DNA from 4 places in the Brevibacterium spongiae genome. Region 3 is predicted to be linked to each of the others. Evidence: riboswitches for the same ligand, from Rfam matches in the RefSeq annotation. Region 3 holds a riboswitch; each other region holds the start of a gene.
The links. A riboswitch is a leader RNA that binds a small molecule or an ion and turns the genes downstream of it on or off. The one in region 3 is predicted to bind thiamine pyrophosphate.
Positions count from the first base shown of each region.

Region 1: linked by a shared signal. The riboswitch ahead of thiM (hydroxyethylthiazole kinase) and the one ahead of thiC (phosphomethylpyrimidine synthase ThiC) in region 3 are both predicted to bind thiamine pyrophosphate.
Region 2: linked by a shared signal. The riboswitch ahead of thiO (glycine oxidase ThiO) and the one ahead of thiC (phosphomethylpyrimidine synthase ThiC) in region 3 are both predicted to bind thiamine pyrophosphate.
Region 4: linked by a shared signal. The riboswitch ahead of L1F31_RS05440 (ECF transporter S component) and the one ahead of thiC (phosphomethylpyrimidine synthase ThiC) in region 3 are both predicted to bind thiamine pyrophosphate.

Region 1 covers NZ_CP093443.1:3,066,467-3,072,158, reverse strand. The annotation lists gene L1F31_RS13845 (sugar ABC transporter permease) at 1-413, shown strand, start outside; gene L1F31_RS13840 (SRPBCC family protein) at 475-984, opposite strand; gene L1F31_RS13835 (winged helix-turn-helix transcriptional regulator) at 1,099-1,563, shown strand; gene L1F31_RS13830 (DUF3800 domain-containing protein) at 1,575-2,468, opposite strand; TPP riboswitch at 2,732-2,865, shown strand; gene thiM (hydroxyethylthiazole kinase) at 2,853-3,767, shown strand; gene thiE (thiamine phosphate synthase) at 3,764-4,510, shown strand; gene thiD (bifunctional hydroxymethylpyrimidine kinase/phosphomethylpyrimidine kinase) at 4,507-5,382, shown strand; gene L1F31_RS13810 (TenA family protein) at 5,466-5,692, shown strand, end outside.
Region 2 covers NZ_CP093443.1:1,703,653-1,709,344, reverse strand. The annotation lists gene L1F31_RS07695 (sensor histidine kinase) at 1-689, opposite strand, end outside; gene L1F31_RS07690 (DedA family protein) at 842-2,233, shown strand; gene L1F31_RS07685 (ketopantoate reductase family protein) at 2,187-3,140, opposite strand; gene thiE (thiamine phosphate synthase) at 3,137-3,823, opposite strand; TPP riboswitch at 3,836-3,939, shown strand; gene thiO (glycine oxidase ThiO) at 3,929-5,119, shown strand; gene thiS (sulfur carrier protein ThiS) at 5,116-5,385, shown strand; gene L1F31_RS07665 (thiazole synthase) at 5,387-5,692, shown strand, end outside.
Region 3 covers NZ_CP093443.1:581,843-587,534, forward strand. The annotation lists gene thiC (phosphomethylpyrimidine synthase ThiC) at 1-1,704, opposite strand, end outside; TPP riboswitch at 1,700-1,808, opposite strand; gene L1F31_RS02630 (M18 family aminopeptidase) at 1,864-3,168, opposite strand; gene L1F31_RS02635 (DUF1684 domain-containing protein) at 3,302-4,948, shown strand; gene L1F31_RS02640 (M13 family metallopeptidase) at 5,035-5,692, opposite strand, start outside.
Region 4 covers NZ_CP093443.1:1,230,000-1,235,691, forward strand. The annotation lists gene L1F31_RS05435 (ABC transporter ATP-binding protein) at 1-1,405, opposite strand, end outside; gene L1F31_RS05440 (ECF transporter S component) at 1,405-2,034, opposite strand; TPP riboswitch at 2,058-2,165, opposite strand; gene L1F31_RS05445 (purple acid phosphatase family protein) at 2,289-4,148, shown strand; gene L1F31_RS05450 (universal stress protein) at 4,173-5,132, opposite strand; gene L1F31_RS05455 (DUF4916 domain-containing protein) at 5,270-5,692, opposite strand, start outside.

The DNA.
Region 1 (5,692 bases), 1.7 Mb from region 3:
ACGGTCGGTCGATCTACGCGGTCGGCGGCAAGGTCGAAGCCGCCAGGCGTGCCGGCATCCGGGTGACCTGGGTGCGCATCAGCGTATTCATGGCCGCCGGGGTGCTCGCTGCGCTGTTCGGCTTCATCAAGACCGGTGTGACGACGAACGCGGGATCGACGCTGGTGAGCACCCAGGACCTGCTCAACGCGATCGCCGCGGCCGTCATCGGCGGCACCTCGCTCTTCGGCGGTCGCGGAACAGCGTGGGCGGCCGTGCTCGGTGCGCTGGTCGTCGGCGCAATCAACAATGGCCTCTACCTCATCGGCTTCAACTCTGATGCTCAGCAGATCATCACGGCTCTCGTGCTGCTCACTGCTGTGGTCATCGACGCACTCAGCCGCCGCGGGCAGAGGTACGTCGGGCGCGGGTAGGTCAGCCGGAGGCAAGCCAGGTGGCGGTGGGGCCGCCGAGGATAGGTGAGGTGGGAATCGGTCAGCCGGCAGCGAGCAGATCGGCTTCGACCTCAGGGGTGATCGGGTTTCCCTTCCCCGTCGTGATGAGTCGGTGCAGGCTGTCGTGGGCGTTGACCGTCCACCCCTCCGCGCAGCCGTCATAGCAATCCAGCGCCGAGGTGAGCCCCACGTGAGTGAAGGTCAGCCGAGTCCCTGCGGTGGTCGGCGCGATGTCGAAGCGCACGGTCGTCCCCGCCCATTCGTCGACTTGGTCGGGAGATGCTCCGAACCGATTGTCGAGGATTCTCCAGACAACGCGTTCCCCGGGGATCAGTTCGATGATCTCGGCGCGGGTGGTGTGGATCTGCGGAACCGTATAGACGAACTCGCCGAGGCGGTCGGTCGCCCCGTCGATGCGCTGAGACCACCATCCGCGCACATTCGTCACCGCGTCGAAGACCTCGTTCGGTGACTGCGGCACCTCGTAGGTGAAGGTGAAATCAGGCTGTTGAGTTGTGTCGGGTCGAGCAGTGGGTTCGGTCGTGGACATGGCGAGGCTCCTTTGCCGTTGTCTGCCATTCTTTCAACTTGCTTCATGCAAGTCGGTGACACGATAGTCTCACGGCCACTTTCATCATGCAAGTAAAAGGGTAGAATCGTTTCCATGCTGGGCAGAACATATGACAACGAAGTGTGCTCCATCGCGCGATCTCTGGAGATCGTCGGCGAGAGATGGAGTCTGCTCATCATCCGCAATGCACTGTTCGCGGGAGTCACGCGGTTCGGAGACTTCCAGAAGCGCCTGGGGGTGGCGACCAATGTGCTGACGACCAGGCTCGAGAGTCTCGTCGCCTCGGGAATCATGACCAGGGAATCGGCCTCCGGGGGAGCCGAATACCACCTCACCGACAAGGGGCGCGACCTGCGTGGAGTGCTCGTCGCCTTCACCGACTGGGGCGATCGGTGGGAGGCGCCGGGTGGTCGTCCGATCATCTACCGCCACGACGACTGCGACGGCGAGGTGCATTCGGGGCTCGAGTGCACCGCCTGTGATCGCGTCCCTGAGGTGGTCACGGCGTCGAAGGGTCCCGGAATGCCGGACGAGAAGTGGGCGCACCGGGCCGACTAGGGGTGGGATGACTATCTTCTCTTCATCGTCGCGTGCTTGATCTTTTCGAGCTTCGCGAGGTCCTCGGGACTCATGCCTCCAGAGCCCGTTTTCTCTTGGACTGGGCGCTCGGACTTAAAGATGTCAAAGTTGTTGAGATCATTGAGCGAGCTCTGCCAAAGGCGAAGCTTGGATTCATAGGTGATGCGATGGTGCATGTGATTGCTCAGGGCTTGAGGTATCCAGCTGTACTTTGACTCGCGTTCGAGTTGGTAGTCGATCGCTCGGCTGACGGCGGCTGCAATCCAATCGGCAAACTGAATATTGGAGCTGAGAGCGCTGTCAATGTGCATGGGCGGCTCAATGGCAGCATTCATTTCCCTAAACTCTTGGGAACGCGAGAATATGTGTGCGTATATCGTCGCTACTCTTGCAGCCCGTTGCTTCTCATTGATCTGGTCCATCAGCATCAGTAGATTTTCGCCGCAATTGTCAGCGTGACGACAGAGACGATTGACCGACTCTCGCATAGCTGAAGCTTCGCGTTGCTCATCGGAGAGCCGCACTTGCTTCCTGGTGCCGACTTCCTTCTGTTCGGCATAGAAGAAGACTCGTCCACTCAGTTCTGCGAGCCTGTTGATCAGCCCGCGAAAGACACGGATCTGCTCACCGTAGCTTCGCCAAGCGTCTGGAGTGAAGATATCTGATCCCTTGCGCTCCCAGCGGCCCGGGTTGTCTATGCCCCGCAGTTCGCTGGCAAAGACACGTCGCTTCTCTGCAGTGAAGATCTGCCCGAATCTTCGAGCCGAGTTTTCGGGGATGACGAAGCCTGCGTAGCCGAAGACCGGGTTTGTGTTGAACTTTGGGTGGTCTTTTGCAACGTAAGGGCCAGGTTCACCGATCTCATCGATATAGGCGAGCAACATGGTCGAACTCTACCCAGCGTCTCTGACACGAGGCCCAACGCAAAAACCCACGTCTGAGACGTGGGCTTGCGACTTGGCGCTCTAGGAGGTGACCTCCTCGCTACCACCTCAATATTCTCACAGCACAGATTTCCCCGCAATAGTTCTGGTATGGGGGACCAACGGCAACCATGGTGAGTGAGTATCTTTGGTGCCCCTCATCCGTCATTGTTCTTTCGACATCGAAGAAGTCGCTCGTGTCCGGTGGTGCTGATACAGTCGGAGCCATTGACATGGGGTGCCTCATGAGGATCCGTTCGCACCGAGACGCTGCGCGCGGAGGACACCGAGGCTGAGAGAACACCCATCGAACCTGATCTGGGCCATACTAGCGAAGGGATCGTCATGGTTGACTTCGACCTGCGTTCTGCCAACGCACGACTGCGTGCGTCCAACCCGCTCATCCAATGCATCACGAACACCGTCGTGCAGCAATTCAGCGCGAACGTGCTCCTGGCCGTCGGCGCGTCCCCGGCGATGCTCGACCATGAAGCCGATGCAGGACAGTTCGCCGGCATCGCCAGCGGGATCCTCATCAACTTCGGCACCGCCTCGAACCATCAGCTGCTTGCTGCCGACGCCGCCATCGACGTTGCGAATGCCGCCGGCAAGCCCTGGGTCCTCGACCCAGTGAGCGTCGGAGCCGTCGACTTCCGCACCTCCCGCATCCGCCGCGCCGCCGCCGATCACCCGACCGCCATCCGCGGCAACGCCTCCGAGATCGCCGCACTCGCCGGAGTCGGCCTCGGCGGTCGCGGAGTCGACTCCACCGACGAAGTCGACGCCGTCCTGCCGGCCGCAGCGAAACTGGCCCGGGAAACCGGCGCGATCGTTGCCGTTTCCGGTCCCACCGACGCCGTCGTCGCCCATATCGATGGCACCGACCACGTCGCCCGCGTCTCCGGCGGATACGAACTCATGCCGCTGGTCATCGGCACCGGTTGCTCCCTCGGTGCCGTCACCAGCGCCTACCTCGCCGCGGCCCGCACCGGACTCGCCGATCCCGACGCTGATGCCTCAGCCGTGCACGCACCGGAACAGGCCGCGGACAGTCAAGCCGCCTCGGCGAGGTTCGAAGCCGTCGTCGCCGCCCACGCGCACTTCGCGGTCGCCGGGGAACTCGCCGCCGACGGGGCGAAGGGACCGGGCAGCTACTCCGTGAACTTCCTCGACGCGCTCTACGCCGTCGACGGCGACCGTCTGGCCGGAGCGCGGGTCAGCATCGATGCACTCGACGCGAGCGAAGGCGTGCAGGCATGACCGCGGGGTCCGCGCACACTGCCGAAAGCCCGTACGCGACCGACCGCGTCGCAGGCGCAAACAGTCGCTTCGCAGGCATCGATACCCGCCTCTACCTCGTCACCGACTCCGCCCAATGCGCGGCCGCCGGGCGCACCGTCGCCGAGACCGTGCAGGCCGCCGTCGCAGGGGGAGTGGGCATCGTCCAGGTTCGCGACAAGGACATCGACGACGGCGAATTCTACTCACTCACACGTCAGGTCATCGCCGCCGTCGACGCCGCCACCCGCGGCACCGACCGCACCGTGCCCGTCGTCCTCAATGATCGCGTCGAGGTGGCCCGTCGCCTCATCGACGAAGGCGAGGACATCCACATCCACGTCGGCCAGACCGACACCACCGTCGCCGAGGTGCGCGCCGCCCTGGGCGAAGCACCGCTCATCGGTCTCTCGGCCGCCAGCAGCGACGAATTCGACGCCGCCCGCGACTCGGGAGTCGTCGATCTCGTCGGCATCGGGCCGGTCTATGACACCACGACGAAGGCCGACGCCCCGGACGGAATCGGACCGGACCGCCTCGGCGAACTGGTCACGAAAGCCGGCATCCCCGCCGTCGCGATCGGCGGCATCAGCATCGATCGGGCCCCTGACCTGCGTGGGCGCGGACTGCTCGGGATCTGTGTGGTCTCGGCGATCTGCATGGCCGGCGACCCGCAGGCCGCAGCCGCTGAACTGCTCGCAGCGTTTGCCGGCGGTCAGTCATGACCACTCGCCCGCCGATCGCTCTGACCATCGCCGGCACCGACCCGTCCGGGGGCGCCGGAATCCACGCCGACCTCAAGACCTTCACCGCACGGAAGACCCTGGGCACGAGTGTCATCACCGCCCTCGTTGCGCAGAACACGCACGGCGTCTCCCGGGTCTACCCGATCGACGATGATTTCGTCGCCGACCAGTTCGACTCCGTGCTGAACGATATGCCCGTCGATGCCACGAAGTCCGGGATGCTCGGCAGCCGGTCACTCGTCGAGCTCGTCGTTTCCCGCGCCGCCGCGGGTTCGCTCGGCTTCTTCACCGTCGACCCGGTGATGATCGCGACCTCCGGTCACCGCCTGCTCGCCGCCGACGCCGTCGACGCGGTTCGCACCCACCTGTTGCCCGTCGCCGACCTCATCACCCCCAACCTCCCCGAGGCGGCTCTGCTCCTGTCCGACGACGAGCCCGAAGCGCAGGCGCCGGACCAGATGCGTGACCAGGCACTTCGACTGCTCGAGCGTGGCCCCGGCGCCGTCCTCCTCAAGGGCGGGCACGGCACCGACGGGGACGTCACCGACATCCTCGCCACCCGTGACGGGCAGATCCGCGAGTTCACCCACCCCCGCGTGGCGACTGCGAACACCCACGGAACCGGGTGCACCCTCTCGGCGGCCATCACCGCCGAAGCGGCCGTCCTCGGACACGGAAGTGGACGTGCCGGGATCGGGTTCGACCTCCTCGGCGAGGCCGTCGGCAATGCCCTGGAATACCTGGCCAGAGCCCTGAGATCGGCCGCGGACTGGCAGGTCAGCATCGACCCGGAAGGGGCGCACGGTCCCGTCGACCATCAGGTCGACATCGTTCGCGGGTCGCCCGCCTGACGACGCATTCCCACTTGACGACGCATTCCCGCCTGAGCACACGACCGCTAGAGCACAGACCGAATGAGTACAAAGGAGTTCCTATGACCGTCAACTTCGCCGCCGGACCGCAGACCACTCAGCTCTGGGACCGCGTCCGCCCGATCGTCACACAGATCGAAGCGCTGCCGTTCCTCGCCCAACTCGCCGACGGCACCCTGGACACGAGGGCCTTCGTCAACTACATCTCCCAGGACAGCATCTATCTCAGCGGCTATGCCAAGGCCATGTCGTTCCTGGCTGCGAAGACCGTCGACCGCGACGAATCCCG
Region 2 (5,692 bases), 1.1 Mb from region 3:
TTGACCGGATCCGTGGCGCGCTGGGCTCGGGCGAGGAGCACGGACAGGGACACGACGTTCTGCTGCACTCCGTCGTGCAGATCCCGTTCGATGCGGCGTCGTTCCTCGTCGATGGCCAGGACGACTCCGCGCCTGGTCGTCAGCAGCTCACCGATCCGGGTGTTGAGAGCGTGAGGACGGGTCACCTCGGCGAATGTCGCGTCGATGCGGCCGTGCGCCCAGTTCGCCGCCTCGGCGATCACGACGGCACCGATGAGGTTGGCCGCGCCGTAGAGGACGCCGACGAAGAGGGTGGGCTGGGAGATCGTCCACATATCGAAGCCGATGTCGATGGCTCCGCCGATGAAGAGTCCCTGGATCAGGGAGCCGATGGTGACGACGATGAACCCGCCGAGGAGGTTGAGAGTCGGTGCGATGGCGATCCCGGCGACGAGTCCGCTGCAGAGAAGAAACCGGCGCTGGTGCGGAGGGGTCGAGAGGACGAGGCCGAAGCCGCGGGAGTGCCGGGACAGTTCCCAATTCCGCACCCGCTCGGCCCACGGTGAGGCAGGTGAGAGCACGGATGTCACGAGGAGCGGCAGGAAGAGCAGACCGCCCCAGAGGACGGCGAGGAGGGAGCGGCCCCACCGGGCGGCGAACATCCGGGTCTCGGGTGGGATCCGGGTGGTCAGCGAACTCGGCCAGGGCATGGATCGATCGTAGCAACGCGCACCGCCGGTCCACAGGGGTTCGCCCGCAGTCTCTGGTTCCGGTTTTCCGCATCACGCCTGCCGGCCGACCGCTCACATCATGCGCTCGACCGCGTTCTCGCACCTCGACCGGGTCTCTAACGTGGATGAGCATGGACCTCGCACTCGAGCTGCTCACCGCCGTACTCACCTCCCCGTGGGTCTACCTGCTCATCGCCGTGGCCGCGAGCCTCGATTCTCTGGTGCCCGTCGTGCCTTCGGAGACGCTGCTCATCAGCGCCGCCGCCTTCTCCGCTTCCGGGATCCCCCATCCGGCCGGCCTCGTGCTCGCGGCCGTGCTCGGGGCGCTTGCCGGTGATCTGGCCGCTCACGGGGTCGGTCGATTCGCCCGGTCGCGACTGGCACGGTCACGAACGCGACGGTCACGGACACGGCCGTCACGTCAGCGCGCCTCGCGGCTGGGACGGTCACAGACCAGCCCTTCGCGACTGCGAACCTCGTGGCTGCGACAGGTCGCCTGCCGGCTGCGGCAGCGCACCTCGGGAGTCGTCGATTCCGCCTGTTCCGCCTTCGCTCGGCGAGGCGCGTCCGCCCTCGTCGCCGGTCGCTTCATTCCCGGGGGTCGCACGCTGACGACGATCGGTTCGGGGATGCTCAGGTTTCCCGTGCGTCGGTTCCTTCTCTGGGACGCGATCGGCAGCCTGGCCTGGGCACTCTATTCGACGGGGATCGGGCTGATCGGCGGCGCTGTGTTCGACGACCGGCCGCTGCTCGGAGTGGCCGTCGGCATCGGCATCGCACTGTTCATCACCGGGGCGGCCGAATTCGTCCGACGCCTCCGCCGCACGGCCTGGGTCTCCGGGGCGCGAATCGGCAAGGCCCCGACCGGCAAGTTCCCGACGGACAAGTTCCGCGACGCCGGGCCCCGCGTCGACACGTCGCGGGGCCGAAGTGGCATCATGGAGACGATGTCGAATACGCACGTATGGTATGTCAGCTACGGATCGAACATGGCTCGCGACCGGCTCGCCTGCTATCTGCAGGGTGGTCGACCGCCCGGCGCGCATGTCACCTATCCGGGAGCGCGGGATGGCACTCCGCCCCGCGCAGAAGCCGGAATCGAACTGCCCGGCGCGATCTACTTCGCCGGAGCCTCGAAGGTGTGGGGCGGAGGAATGGCGTTCTACGACCATCACATTCCCGGCCCCACTCCGGCCAAGGCCTACCTCATCACCGCCGCACAGTTCGCCGATGTCGCAGCCCAGGAGATGCATCGGCGGCCGGCCGCCGATTCACCGCTGGAGCGCCTCGTCTTCGACCTGCCCGCGGGATCCTCGCATTCGGTGGGGCCCGGCGGGTACGAAACGCTTCTCGTCCTCGACGTCGCTGACGGCGTTCCGGTGGTCACGTTCACCGCCCCGCACGGTTCGGCCGACATCGAACACACCCAGCCGAGCGCACCCTATCTGGCGATGCTGCGCACGGGCGCGGCGGAAGTCAGCGCTGCTTCTGGGCAGCTCCTGCACGCAGCTGCACGAGTGTGAGGTCGAGCAGCGGAGTCTGCACTCCCAGCCCGGCGGCCTTCGTCGACAGATCGCCGAGGATGTGCTCGGCTTCGCTGGGCAGCCCGGCGGTGACATCCCGGTAGAGGGACGAGGTGAACGCCGAACCGTCCTCGGTGAGCATCTTCACCGACATGGCATGCGACTTCTCGGACACCGGATGGCCTGCCGCTGCCGCCACGGCTTCGACTTCGGCGATGATCTGCAGCACGTGATCGTGACCACCGGCGGTCATGATCGCCCCCACCGGGGCACGGAACAGGCAGGTGACGACCCCGGCGGCGGCGATGAACGCCCATTTCTCCCACAGCCCGCCGGTGATGTCGTCGATGACCTGCAGTCCGAAACCGGGGACGTCGAGTGCGGCGGCGATCGGCGCGGGAACCTCTCGGCCGTCGAGGTCGCCGATCGTCATCACCGACAGTCCGGTGAGCTGATGGACCGCATCGCCTTTGATGGTGCCGACGATCTTGACGAATCCGCCGAGCACCTGTCCCGGATAGCTCTCCTGCAGCAGGTCGATCTGGGCCATGCCGTTGAGGAATGGGATGATCGTCGTCTTCGGTCCGATGGCGGGGCGGATATCGCCGAGCACCGAATCCAAGCCGTTCGCTTTGACCGCGACGATGACGAGGTCGAATGTGCGTGGGTTCGCCTCCAGTTCGGGCGCGGTGATCACGTCGACGGTGTTCGTCCGGTCGGCATCGGGAGACACGAAGCGCAGCCCGTCGGTGCGGACCCGCTGCGCTTTGGCCTCACGGAGTAAGAAGGTGACGTCCCGACCGGCTTCGAGCAGGTAGGTGCCGAAGGCTCCGCCGGTGGCGCCGGCCCCGGCGATGAGGATCGTGAGTCCGTTTCCCTCAGCTGTTGGGTGCGTGGTCTCTGTCATCCGAGTTCCTCCTTCAACGCCCGTGCGGCTGCGCCGGGATCCTCGGCCGAGGCTATCGCACGGACGACGACGGCGCGGGAGGCGCCCGCGTCTCGGACCTCATCGAGTCTGGCACCGGCGGCGATCCCACCGATGGCGAACCAGGGTTTGTTCGCCGCCGAGGCGGCCACCTCGGTGAGCAGCTGTGTGCCCACGGCGGGACGGCCGGGTTTCGTCGGCGTCTCCCACACGGGACCGACGCAGAAATAGTCGATCTCCGGGTCCGCCTCGGCGGCGAGCGCCTGGTCCAGGGAATGGGTGGAGCGGCCGAGGATGACCTCGGGGCCGAGCACGGCCCTGGCCTGGGCGCTGGTGAGATCTCCCTGCCCGACGTGGAAGACGTCGGCGCCGGTGAGCAGTGCGATATCGGCACGGTCATTGACGGAGAACAGTTTCCCGTGCTCGGCGGCGACGTCGCGAAGCACTTCGAGGACGGCGATCTCGGCTCTGGCTTCCAACGATTTGTCGCGCAGTTGGATGATGTCGACTCCCCCGGAGTAGGCGGCGTGGAGGAACTCGGGAAGATCGCCCTGGGCGCTCCTGGCGTCGGTGCACAGGTAGAGGTCGGCTGCGGCCAATCGGTCGTGCCGCTGGGCACGGAGCGTGCCGGGCACCTCGGTGTGCGGTGGCATATCTGTGGTCATGGTCATAGAGTAGAGGAAGTTCGCGGGAGCCTCACAACGAGGCTGAGAGGGCGTAGGAGCCGACCGTCAGACCTGATGCGGATCATGCCGCCGGAGGGAGAATCCATGCACGTCATCGTCGTCGGGGCCGGAATCATCGGCCTCTCGACCGCGTGGCATCTGCGCCGCCTCAGTGCCGAAGTCACCATCATCGATCCCACCCCGGGCCAGGGGGCGACCCACGCTGCGGCAGGGATGATCGCTCCGGCTGCCGAAGTGGTGTGGGGGCAGACTCCCCTGTACCCGCTGATGCAGACCTCGGCCCGGCTGTACCCGGATTTCGCTGCAGAGGTGGCGAGCGCAACCGGTGCCGATCTCGGCCTCACCGACACAGGCACACTCGTCTGTGCCGGGGACCGTGCCGATCTGCAGGCGCTGCGGGAGCTGCGAGAGAACCAGGACGAGGCCGGCTTCACGACCGAACTGCTCACCGGCTCGCGCGCCAGGAGTCTGGAACCGGCCCTGTCACCGTCGGTGGCCGGGGCCGTCCGCATTCCCGGGGATCATTCCATCGACCCCCGGCGGATCACCTCGGCGCTGCTGACTTCCTTCGCCTCCGGTCTGCTGAGACGACGGGTGACAGGACTCGTCCGGGACGGCGGTGCCACTGTGGGTGTCGAGGTCGAGGACGGCAGTCATCTGTCGGCCGATCAGGTCATCATCGCCGCCGGCACCGAGGCGAACGGCATCACCGGCGTACCTGTCCTGCCATTGCGGCACGTGTGGGGTGATGTCCTGCGACTCCGTGCCCCGGCGGAACTGGACCCCCTCCTCACCTCGACCATCCGTGGATTGGTCAACGGTCGGCCCGTCTATCTCGTTCCCCGTCCCGACGGTGAGATCGTACTCGGGGCCAGTTCCCGTGAGGACGGCCGGTCCGGCATCTCCGCCGGGGCGATGCACCGGCTCCTCCAGGACGGTCAGCGGCTGGTCCCTGGCGTCCTCGACTGTGAGGTCACCGATGTCACCACTCGCGCCCGCCCCGGCTCCCCCGATGATCTTCCGCTCATCGGCCGAGTCGATGACGGCTGCATCGTGAGCACCGGGTACTTCCGCCACGGAATTCTTCTCGCCCCTCTCGGGGGACGCCTCAGCGCCGAGCTCGCGTTGGGTCTTCGCTCGGACTGGCTGCCCGACGGTGCCCTCGACTCCGTGGACCTCCAGCGATTCTCTGCCGACGCCACGATGCCTGCCTCCACCTATGACCCTGCTGATGATCCGCTGCCCACCACCGACTCCCAGAGGAGCCTGTTATGACTCGCACAACATCCGCACCAGCTCAGTCACCGGCCATCGTGCTCAACGGCGAGTCCCGCGCCCTGCCCGCCGCCACCTCGGCGCTCGAGCTCGTCGCCGAGGTCACCGGGCGTCAGCTCCGTGAGGACGGAACCCCGGCCGACGGAGGGCGGCTGGGTGTCGCCCTGGCCGTCGACGGTGAGGTGATCCGCCGCGGCGCCTGGTCCGATTTCACCCTCGCCGACGGGCACACCGTCGACATCGTCACCGCAGTGCAGGGAGGCTGAGATGACCTGGACGATCGATGATGTGGAACTGTCCTCCCGACTCGTGATGGGCACCGGTGGGGCGAGCTCATTGAGCATCCTCGATGCGGCTCTGCAGGCATCGGGCACGGAGCTGACGACCGTAGCGATGCGCCGCTTCGATGCCGAGTCCCGCGATTCTGTGTTCATGCTGCTCGACCGTCTGGGCATCCGCATTCTGCCGAACACCGCCGGATGCTATACCGCTCGGGATGCCGTGCTCACTGCACGGCTGGCCAGGGAGGCGCTCGAGACGAACTGGGTGAAGCTCGAAGTCATCGCCGATGAG
Region 3 (5,692 bases):
GAAGTGCGCGGTCTTCGCCGGTTCCGCCGGCAGCGTCTCGTCATGGAACGCCTCGGCGGTCTCCGGGTCAAGACCGAGAGCGAACTGGTCCCGCCACCGGAACTCGAACCGTGCCTTCGACAGCGCATCATCGCGGGCCGTCGCCCCGGGGTGGCCCTTCGCGACGTCGGCGGCGTGGGCGGCGATCTTGTACGTGATCACTCCGGTCTTGACGTCGTCGCGGTCGGGCAGACCGAGGTGCTCCTTTGGGGTGACATAGCAGAGCATCGCCGTGCCGTAGCGGGCGATCTCGGTCGCTCCGATCGCCGAGGTGATGTGGTCGTAGCCGGGTGCGATGTCCGTGACCAGCGGACCCAAGGTGTAGAAGGGTGCGCCGTGGCACAGCTCCTGCTGACGTTCGACGTTCTCCCGCACGAGGTGGAGCGGAATGTGCCCGGGCCCTTCGACCATCACCTGGACGTCGTGGGCCCAGGCGCGTTCGGTGAGTTCGGCGAGAGTGTCGAGTTCCGCGAACTGGGCGGCATCGTTGGCATCGGCGATGGAGCCCGGTCGCAGTCCGTCGCCGAGTGAGAACGCGACGTCGTAGCGGGCGAAGATCTCGCAGAGCTCATCGAAGTGGGTGTAGAGGAAGTTCTCCTCGTGATGGGCCAGACACCAGCCGGCCATGATCGACCCGCCGCGGGAGACCATCCCGGTGACCCGGTTGGCGGTGAGGGGGACGTAGCGCAGCAGCACACCGGCGTGGACGGTCATGTAGTCCACACCCTGTTCGCACTGCTCGATGACGGTGTCGCGGTAGATCTCCCAGGTCAGCGCGTTCGCGTCACCGTCGACCTTCTCCAGCGCCTGGTAGATCGGGACGGTGCCGATGGGGATCGGCGAATTGCGGATGATCCACTCCCGGGTGGTGTGGATGTCATTGCCGGTCGACAGGTCCATGAGGGTGTCGGCGCCCCACTTCGCGGCCCATCGCAGCTTGTCGACCTCCTCGGCGATGGAGCTGGTGACCGCGGAATTTCCGATGTTCGCGTTGATCTTCACGAGGAAGGCCTTGCCGATGATCATCGGCTCGGATTCGGGGTGGTTGATGTTGTTCGGGATGATGGCGCGCCCGGCGGCGAGTTCTGCGCGGACGAGTTCGACATCGCACTGTTCGCGCAGGGCGACGAACCGCATCTCGGGGGTGATGATGCCCTGCCGGGCGTAGTGCATCTGGGTCACCGTGCGGCCGGTCTTGGCTCGTCGCGGAACCGGTTTGCGCCCCTTCCACTGCTGCGAGGGCGCACCTCTGCGCACTGCCGCACGTCCGTCGTCGGCGATGCGGTGGCCGCGGGCTGCATACGTTTCGGTGTCGAGGCGGGAGTCGATCCAGGGGAACCGCAGCGCTGGGAGGCCTTCCTCGGGGACGCTGCCGGGGCCGACGGTGCGGTAGACGTGGACGGGGTCGTTCGCTCGGCCGTCGGTGTCGTCGAGTTCGATGCGGGTGACCGGCACGCGGACCTGGTGCTCCGCGTCCTCGACCCAGTCCGGCGAATGCGTCGGGTACTGCTCAAGTGTGAACCAGTCCTCGGGTTTCCGCACCGACTGATCCTCGGATCCCCGCACCGAGGCGGCCGCTTCGTTCGCGTCGGGGGTCGGGCCGAGGTCACGCTCGGTGGGCACAGTCGTGGCAGGGACAGGTGTTTCAGGGGTGAATGCAGTCATCTGCAGTCCTCACTTCCTACGCCGGTATCAACCGGATCAGGTTCTACGGTCTCGGACGATTCAGTCCGATCTCAGCCCTTGAAGAGGGCTCCCGTGGGGTCATGCAATTCGTATCACGAGGTCAGCGCGTGGGACAACCTCGCCGAGGTGGGGCGCGGGTCAGTCGCCCTGGAGGAACGTCTTCGCGACCGCGCCGAGGGCGACGACGTCGGAGATCGCGACCATCTCCCGGGCCGAGTGCATCGAATACAGTGCCGGTCCGACGTCGACGGTGGTCATGCCCAGGCGGGTGGCGGTCAGCGGACCGATCGTCGACCCGCAGGGCATCGCATTGTTCGACACGAAGTCCTGATACTCGACCCCGGCGGCCGCACATGCTCGCGCCCACACTGCTGTGCCCACGGCATCCGTGGCGTAGCGCTGCTGAGCATTGAGTTTGAGCAGCGGACCGCCGCCGAGGTGTGGACGCACATGCGGGTCGTGACGCTCCGGATAGTTCGGGTGCGCGGCGTGCCCGGCATCGGAGGACACGCACACCGAGGCGGCCAAGGAGGCCAGATAGTCGCTGCGCGTCGAGTTCGGCAGCAGGGAGGCGATGATGCGTTCGGTGACATCGGCGAGGAACGGCCCGCACGCTCCGGACCGTGAGTTCGATCCGATCTCCTCATGATCGAAGGCCGCGAACAGCGGGATCCCCTCGAGACCGTCGGCGTCGAGATTCGCCAAGGCGGTGACTCCGGCGTGGACGGACAGGAGGTTGTCCAGCCTCGGCGAGGCGAAGAACTCCTCGGAGGCACCGAACCGTGACGGTGCCTGCGTAGGAACGGTGTAGACGTCGTGGCCGGCCACCTGTTCGGGATCCACCTCGGCGGAGGCGGCGAGCAGTTCGACGATGTCTGCCTCGGCGAGTTCGGCCAGGCCGATGACCGGAGCCGTGTGACGCTGCTTGTCCAAGGTCAGACCCTCATTGACCTGCCGGTCGAGATGAATCGCCAGCTGCGGGATACGGGCGATCGGCCCGGTCTGTGCGAGCACGGTCCGGCCGTCGGCGAGACTGAGCCGACCGGCGAAGGCGAGCTCCCGGTCCAGCCACGAATTCAGCAGCGGACCACCGTAGATCTCCACACCGACCTGACGCGTCCCCTCCGCGGTGTACTCAGGGCCGGGTTTGAGTTTGAAAGCCGGGGAATCGGTGTGGGAACCGAACACGCGGAACCCGGGAGCCGCCTCGGCGGTGGTGGGATTGATCCACGCGATGATCGCACCGTCACGGATGACGAAATTGCCCGTCCCGGGAGTCAGCGCCCACGCGCTCGCCTCATCGAGGCGGGAGAAACCGGCCTTCTCCAGACGCTGGGCGGCGGTGGCCACGGCGTGGTATGAGCTGGGGGAGGCGCTGACGAAGTCGCCGAGGTCGTCCGCGGTCTGCGCGGCAGGAACCGGTCTCGGGAGTGATTCATTCATTTCCCCAGCCTATCCTTTGCGGTAGTTTGGATGACAAGGGAAGAGGTCTCAGACATCGGGTTGCACCGAGCCTGGGGCGACAGCGGCGGCAGGGACCCTGCAACCGCAGCATCGACGGCAAGGAGTGTTCGACGTGAATCAGTTCGTGACGGAGTGGAACACCTGGCGCGATTCACGAAATTCGGCACTGGCGAAACCGTTCGGATGGCTCAGCGTCGTCGGACTCCACTGGCTCGACGTCGAATCCACGTGGTCCGACGCCCCGGGAACCTTCACTGTCGAGGACGGGTGGGTCACCGTCTCCCTCGACTCCGGAATCAACGCAGGCCCCGCAGCAGAGACCTTCGACCTGCTCAGCGGCGGATCGGCCGCGGCAGGCGGGAACGGGGCCGGGAACGGGAACGGTGCCGGGAATGGATCCGGTGCCGGATTCGGTGCCGGATTCGGTGCCGGTACGGGCAATGCCGAGGCGACGCGCGCGACCAGCCCATCGGTGCCCAGCGACACCTCGACTCTGCCGGCAGTGACGAGCCAGGCCGCGAACGATGGCGGCGACGGCGATGTGTCGACCGATGCTCACCATGGACCGGCACCACGCCCGCAGGTGAGAGTCGAGGACCACGGCTTCAGCGCGAAACTGCCCGCCGGGGGATCGCTGAACTGGTTCACCGTGGGCAACGTCCTCTACGAGCTCATCGACCGGGGCGGCCGCCTCGGTGTGCGTGTGCGCAATTCGAAGTCGCCGCTGCTCGGCAAGTTCTTCGAGGTTCCGGTCTTCGACCCGGATCCGGACTTCGTCTTCCTCGCCCACTTCACCCGATTCGACCCGTTCCCGACCTATACGATCGAGACCGCGCAGGAGGACCTGCAGCTGCAGACCCAGGCCGCCGGGACCGTCACCTTCGAAACGCAGCACGGCGAGGTCAGCCTGCTGGCCACCGGGTGCCCGGTCACGGGACTGCAGCTGGACTTCCACGACGGGACGAACGGATCGACCACCGCGGCATGGCGGACGATCGACCTCGGGGTGCCGAACCAGGACGGTTCGCTCGTCATCGACTTCAACCGTGCGGTCAACTACCCCTTCGCGTTCACCTCGTTCGCCACCTGCCCTGCACCCATCGAGGGAAACGTCGTGCCCTTCGACGTCACCGCAGGTGAGCGACGTCCCCCGTTCTTCTACTCGGAAGCCGGCATCAACGTGCCGTTCCTGTTCTACGTGTGGTGGGACGACGAGAGCGCCGAGGTGACTCGTCCCTGGTACTCCCGATTCGGTCTCGACATCACGATCCTCAACCCGAATCACGATGACGCGCGGGTCTCTCTCGTCGGATTCGACGGGGTCGCGATGTCCGGCGGAGACCTCAGCCCCCTCGGTCGCAAGGCCCGGTCGCGGCTCATCGACGTCGCCACCGAGGCGCTGACCTCACGCATCCCGGTCATCGGAATCGGCGCCTACTCGGCGTTCGTCATCCAGGCGCAGCGGGAGCTGCGTTCGCAGCAGGGCTATGCCGACGGCATCGACGTCGAGTACGCGGCGCCCGAGGACCGACTGCTCATCGTGATGAACAACGAACTCGAACCGCAGAAGGCCGGTTTCGACATCGTCCACACCGACGCCAGCGGGCTGCTGTATGTGGAGATGCCCTTCGACATTCCGCTCGAATCCGAGCGCACCGAAGTCGAGGACTTCCAGGCGTCACTGGAGGCCGACAAGCCGATCAGCAGCTGGCAGGAGTTCGACTACCGGATGGTCTCCCTCATCCGCCGCCACCGCTGAGTCCCAGCGGCTCCCGCACCCCCAGAACTACCTGACGGGCCCCCAACACCCTGGCGCCAGGGTGCTGGGGGCCCGTCAGGTAGCAATCACCAGATGGTGACTCGTGATTCCGGGGCGAGGTACATGCCGTCGGTCTCGTCCACGCCATAGGTGTCGTGGAAGGCGGTCATGTTCTTCACGACCTGGTTGCAGCGGAACTCCTCCGGCGAATGCGGGTCGATCGACAGGCGACGCACACGCTCCTCGGTGCGCATCTTCGACCGCCACGCCTTCGCCCACGCCTCGAAGAACGACTTCGCCTGCTCCGGGCTCGGGGCCACTGGCACTCCGGGAGTGCCCGCCCGCTCACCGAGTTCGAGTTCGAGCGCCTTCCACCCGATCGACAGGCCGCCGAGGTCACCGATGTTCTCACCGACCGTCAGCGCCCCGTTGACATGCTGCGATGCCTCGAGACCGGCCGGGACCAGCTCCTCGTACTGGGCGATGAGCGCGTTCGTGCGCTCCTCGAAGCGCTCACGATCGGCCGACGTCCACCAGTCGACGAGGTTGCCGTCGCCGTCATAACGTGAACCCTGATCGTCGAAGCCGTGCCCGATCTCGTGGCCGATGACCGCACCGATCGCTCCGAAGTTCGCAGCCACATCTCCCTCGGCGTCGAAGAACGGGGGCTGGAGGATCGCGGCTGGGAAGACGATCTCGTTCATCACCGGGTGGTAGTACGCGTTGACCGTCTGCGGGGTCATC
Region 4 (5,692 bases), 650 kb from region 3:
CCAGACCTGCCCAGGTCAGAGCGTCTTGGCCGAAGGTCGGTTCGTCGACGACGATCACCCGCGGCCGTGGTGCGAGCATCGCCGCCACCGACAGGCGACGCTTCTCCCCACCGGAGAGACTCTGCGGGTGTGCCTCGGCCACCCCGGTCAGACCGAGGGACTCGAGCAGCTCGGCCGCCCGGGACTCGACCTCCGGCTGTGACCACCCGGCCAAGCGCGGTCCCAGTTCGAGTTCGGAGGTCACGCTGGCCGTGAGGAACTGGTGGGCAGGCTCCTGGAAGACCATGCCGATGCGCGCGGCCAGCTGGGCCGAGGGCCACGCGTACGGTCGGGCCCGCTTCGCACCCTCGCGCAGCACATCCTCGGCGAGGACCCGTCCGGAGAATTCCGGGATGAGCCCGGCCAGCGTCAGCGCCGTCGTCGACTTCCCGGCCCCGTTGGGGCCGACGAGGCCGAGGGCCTGCCCGGCGCGAATGCTCAGATCAAGGTCCGTGGCCGCAGGTATCGCCATCCGCGGGCGGGCCACGCTCAGCTGATTCGTCCGCAGCAGAACCTCGCCGAGGCGGCCCTCCGAACGCTGCCCACCGTCGGTGGCCAGCGGAGAGGATCTCACCGGTTCGGGTCCGGGATCAGGAGCGGCACCCCGGGGTGAGGTGAGAAAGCGGGAACTCTCCGGCATCCAGATTCCGCAGTCGATGAGCGTCTCACGAAGCTCGGGGTCACGGAAGACCTGCGTCGGTGAACCTTGGGCGACGATCCCCGCCCGACCGAGCACGATGACTCGGTCGACGTGGTCGAGCCACAGGCCGACCCGGTGTTCGACGACGATCATCGTCGCCGCGGTCTCGGCCTGCACAGCAAGCACGGCATCACGGACATCCTCGGCAGAACCAGGATCGATATTGGCCGTCGGCTCGTCGAGGACGATGACCTCCGGTGCCATCGCATGGATGCCCGCCAGCGCCAACCGCTGCTTCTGCCCACCGGACAGGGCGGCACTCGGATGATCCTGCGGCAGGTTGAGTCCCAACGCACGCAGCGAGGCGGGAATCCGGGCCGCGATGACCTCGGCAGGCAGGCCGAGGTTCTCCATTCCGAAGGCGACATCGTCGCCGATGCGGGAGAAGATCACCTGCGAATCGGGATCTTGGAGGACCAGCCCGGTGCCGCCTCGGCGAGGGTCCGGGGCGTCTCCGCCGATGAGGAGCTCACCGGTCGCCTCACCGGATTCGTCGGAGAGGACGCCAGCGATCGCGTGAAGCAGCGTCGACTTGCCCACCCCGGAGGACCCGAGGACGAGCACCTTCTCACCGGCGGCGATGTCGAGGTCGAGGGGGCCGACGGCCGGAGCGTCACGGTCGGCATGCGTCCACGAATACCCGCGCGCCGTGATCGGCAGCGCCATCAGCGCAGACGGCCGGAGGCGAACGAACTCAGCGCCCCGGTCTTCGCGATCGCCCGGTAGGCGAACCAGGCGCCGATGCCGGAGATGACGAGACCGGAGATGATCGCGCACACCGCGTAGGCGGCCTGGAAGGAGAACTGCCATTCGGCGTTGTACATGATGTTCTCGCTCACGGCCATGAACGCCGCCGCCAGCACCCCGGACAGAGCCGTGACCCACAGCGTGAATCGCCTGTACCCGAAGGCCGCGAAGACGAGTTCGGCGCCGAGGCCCTGCAGGAATCCGGACAGCAGCACCGTCGCCCCGAAATGAGACCCGAGGACCGCTTCGACGATGGCGGCGATGAGCTCGCACAGCAGTGCGGCGCCGGGCTTGCGGATGATCGCACCGGCCAGAGGCCCGGCCAGCACCCACAGCCCGGCGATGAGGCCGATCGAGGGTGGGAAGGCCTGGAACGCGAGCTCGAGGACCTTCCAACTCAGCGCCAGCACCCAGAAGACGAGCCCGACGGCGATGCCGAGCACTGCGGTGGTGACATAGTCGACGACCCGCCACGATTTCGTCTTGGGCGCCAGCGTGTGGACCGGCTTGGCAGGCGTCGTGGAATCGGGCGTGGTGGTTTTCGGCATGATGCCTCCTCAGTCACAAGGAGGGGTGAAGAGTCTCGACTTCCTTCGGCGGTGCTAACCGCATCAGGTTCGAGGGTCTGCAGCTCGTCTGCACTCTCAGCGCCCCTGACGGCGCTCCCCTGTCGTAGCCACCACTGTACAACAGGGGAGACCCGCGACCGCTCCGCCTCGGTCATCGAGGGTTCACTTCCCGTTCCGCTGGACGTCGACAGCCTTCGAACACTACTTCACTACTGGTGAGTAGAAATGGGCGAATGACGACTCATCGCCTCCGACGCCGGTTCTCCGCCCTGTCCGCCGGTGTTCTGCTCACCGGGCTGGTGGCCGCTCCGCTTCCCGCCGATGCTCAAGGCCTGGGCTCCGGTACGCCGAGTCCCGGACCGACGGAGTCGCAGCCGCGCACCAGCGATGAGACGGGTCCGCAGCAGCGGACGGAGACCGGTACTGAGGCGATCACCGATGCCGTGCTGCAGGTCGGAGCCGATTCGACCGCACGCAATGTCTCCTGGATGAGTGAGAGTTCGGGCGGGGGAGAGGTCCGGTGGGCGCCGGCGAGCGAACTCGCAGGCAACGAGCTGCCCGACGATGCGCAGACAGCCGAGACCACAGATTCCGGGATCGGAGCCGATCTCTCCCGCCACTTCAACCATGCGACGATGACCGACCTGGAACCCGGCACCGAATACGCCTATCAAGTCGGCAGCGAGGAGGACGGCTTCACCGAGGTGGCACGGTTCACGACGGGAGACGACGGCGGTGACGACGAATTCCTCGTCTTCGGTGACCCGCAGATCGGTGCGGGAGGTGGAACCCCCGACGACGCATCGGCGTGGGACCGCACGCTCACCTCGGCGGTGGCCACAGCGAAGAATCCGGACTTCTTCTACTCGCTCGGAGATCAGGTCAACAGTGCCATCAGTCAGGACGAGTACGGGCAGTACCTGGCCCCGGACCCGACCCGCACACTGCCGCAGGCGACGACGATCGGCAATCACGACGTATCGTCCAAGGCATACGAACAGCACTTCAACCGGCCCAATGTCAGCGCCGACCATGGCGGCGGTGGGCCCCTCACTTCGGGTGGGGACTATTGGTTCACCGAATCCGACGTTCTGTTCATCAACATCAACTCGAACAGCTCGGATATGGACGCCCACGCAGAGTTCATCGACGACGTCGTCGCCGAACACGGTGACCAGGCGCGCTGGACGGTGCTGGGCTTCCACCACTCGATCTACTCGACGGCCACCCACTGGGACGACGCCGATGTGAAACGGCTGCGGAAGGCGATTCCGCCGGTCGCGGCCCGCAACGACATCGATCTCGTGGTCTCCGGGCACGACCACATCTACAACCGCACGTTCCTCATGGACGGTGAAGGCAAGCCGATTCCCGGAGCAGATGCGGGACGTGAACAGGAGAAGGCGGAGGGGCAGACGCTCTATCTCACTCTCACCTCGTCGACGGGATCGAAGTTCTACAGCCACGTCCCCGGGCTCGAGTGGGAAGGCAAGAGCGTCTACAACGACGTTCCCGCCTTCACCCGCGTCCGAGTCAGTGACGACGCGCTGCAGGCCACGACCTACGAAGTGCCGGCAGGCGGCGGGGGACAGTCGGAGGGCCAAGCGGAGAGCCAGGCTGCCTCGGAACAGGTCGACGATGTGGAACTCACCCGCGCAGGATCAGGCGAACCGGGGCCCGGTGAGGACGCGGAAGCCGATACCAGCGCGGACGGGTCGGACGGCGGAGTTGGCGGCTCGGATGCCGAGGCCGACGGTACGGATGCTGACGCTGGGGCAGGTGGTGACGCTGACGGGGCAGGCGCAGATGCCGGCGGCGCGGACGGCGCAGACGCAGGCACAGGTGCCGATGGCGCAGATGCCAGCGGAGCACAAGGAACCGGGAGTCAGGCCGACGCCGGAGCCGAAGGAGACTCCGCCTCGGCCGATGCGGGCACCGGAGCTCAAGCCGACGCCGGAGCCGAGGCGGGAGGCGACCTGCCCCGCACCGGCGGCGACCTCGGTCTGCCTGTGGCCGTCGGTGCGGTGGCGGTCATCCTCGGCGCCGTGTTGGTCGCAGCGGCACGACGACGCCGAGGTGCGGGACGAGCCTGACCGTCCCGAATCGGGCGAATTCCGTCAGCTCGGGACGATCATCACCGGGCCTTCGGCATGGTTGAGTACGCCGCGTGAGACGGAGCCGAGCAGTGCGCTCCTGATGCGCCCGCGCCCGCGCGTGCCCATCACCGTCAGCTGTGCCCGGGCGCTGATCTCGACCAGCGTATGTGTGGGTTCGCCGACCGGCACCGAGGATGAGACCTCGAGGTCCGGGAACTGCGCCGACAGCTGCGCGACCTCACCCTCCAGACCGGTGGCGATCTGCTTCTGCCGCCGCCCTGTGACCTCGGAGCTCAGTTCGAGCTCGGGATACCAGTAGAGCCATTCCTCCCCCGCCGGCAGCACCGCCACGACTTCGAGAGGGGCCTCACGCACGGCGGCCTCGGCAGCCGCCGTGACCATGGCGACCCGACCGGTATCCGAACCGTCGACGGCCACGACGACCGGTCCGTCGGCGTCGGCCTTCGTCGCATGATGCGGGACGACGATGGTCGGACAGTGGGCGTGGGCCGGCACGGCGGTGGACACCGAACCGAGGACGCGGCCCATGAAGCCGCCGCGCCCGCGCGCACCGAGGACGATCACCTCGGCGTCGGCACTCAGCGTGATGAGCGAGCCCGCGGCATCGCCCGGCGCTGTGCGGAAGCTCTTCTCACCGGGGTGATCGCGGAGGAGTTCGACCGCCTCGGCGAGGGTCTTCTCCGCTTCCTTCTCCGCTTTCGTGTCCTCGGGCTCATTGGGAATCGAGGCCATATTCGGATAGATCATCGTCGGCAGCGGATACGCGGTCACGACGGTCAGCGTGGTCTTCCGCCGCGCTGCTTCCAGCGCGCCGAAGCGCACGGCGAGAGCTGCGAGTTCGGAACCGTCGAAGCCGACGAGCACGCCGAGTTCCCGGTTGAGGCCGGACTCGGACGGCTGCGCACCGGCCGCACGTGATTCGGGGGTATCGGACTCGGGCATAGGGGACTGGGCAGACATCTCAAACCTCTCCCTCGGGGCCTGGCCAACCCAGACGCTGACGACGGCCCCGACCAGCGGTATCGTCCGCGTCACCACCAGTCTACCAAGGCAATTCTACGGAGTGTAGAAAAAGTGCGTCGGTGAGAGCTGCGGTCTCAGATCGGGAAGCCCAGGTGCGTGAGTGCGGCCTTGAGGATGAAGTCCTGACCATGGCAGAGCTCGCTGGTGATATCGGGGCGCAGGGTCTCCTCCGGGGTCAGCCAGTCGAGGCTGAGGGCATCGGCGCGCGGGGTGCATTCGCCGCGGACCTCGAGGATGAAGCACATCGAGATCGCGTGCTGCCGGGGATCGTGCAGCAGGGCGGAGCCTTCGGTGGGGAAGTACTCGGCGATGTGGAACGGGGAGATCGCCGGTGGGATGACCGGCAGCGCCATCGGTCCGAGATCGTTCTCGGCGTGACGCATGAGTGCTGAGCGGATCGATTCGTGGAAGCGGATGCGCCCGCCCACGACCTCACGACCCAGGGTGCCGTCCTCGAGGCTGCGCAGCAGCAGTCCGATGCGCTCGACGTTGCCCGA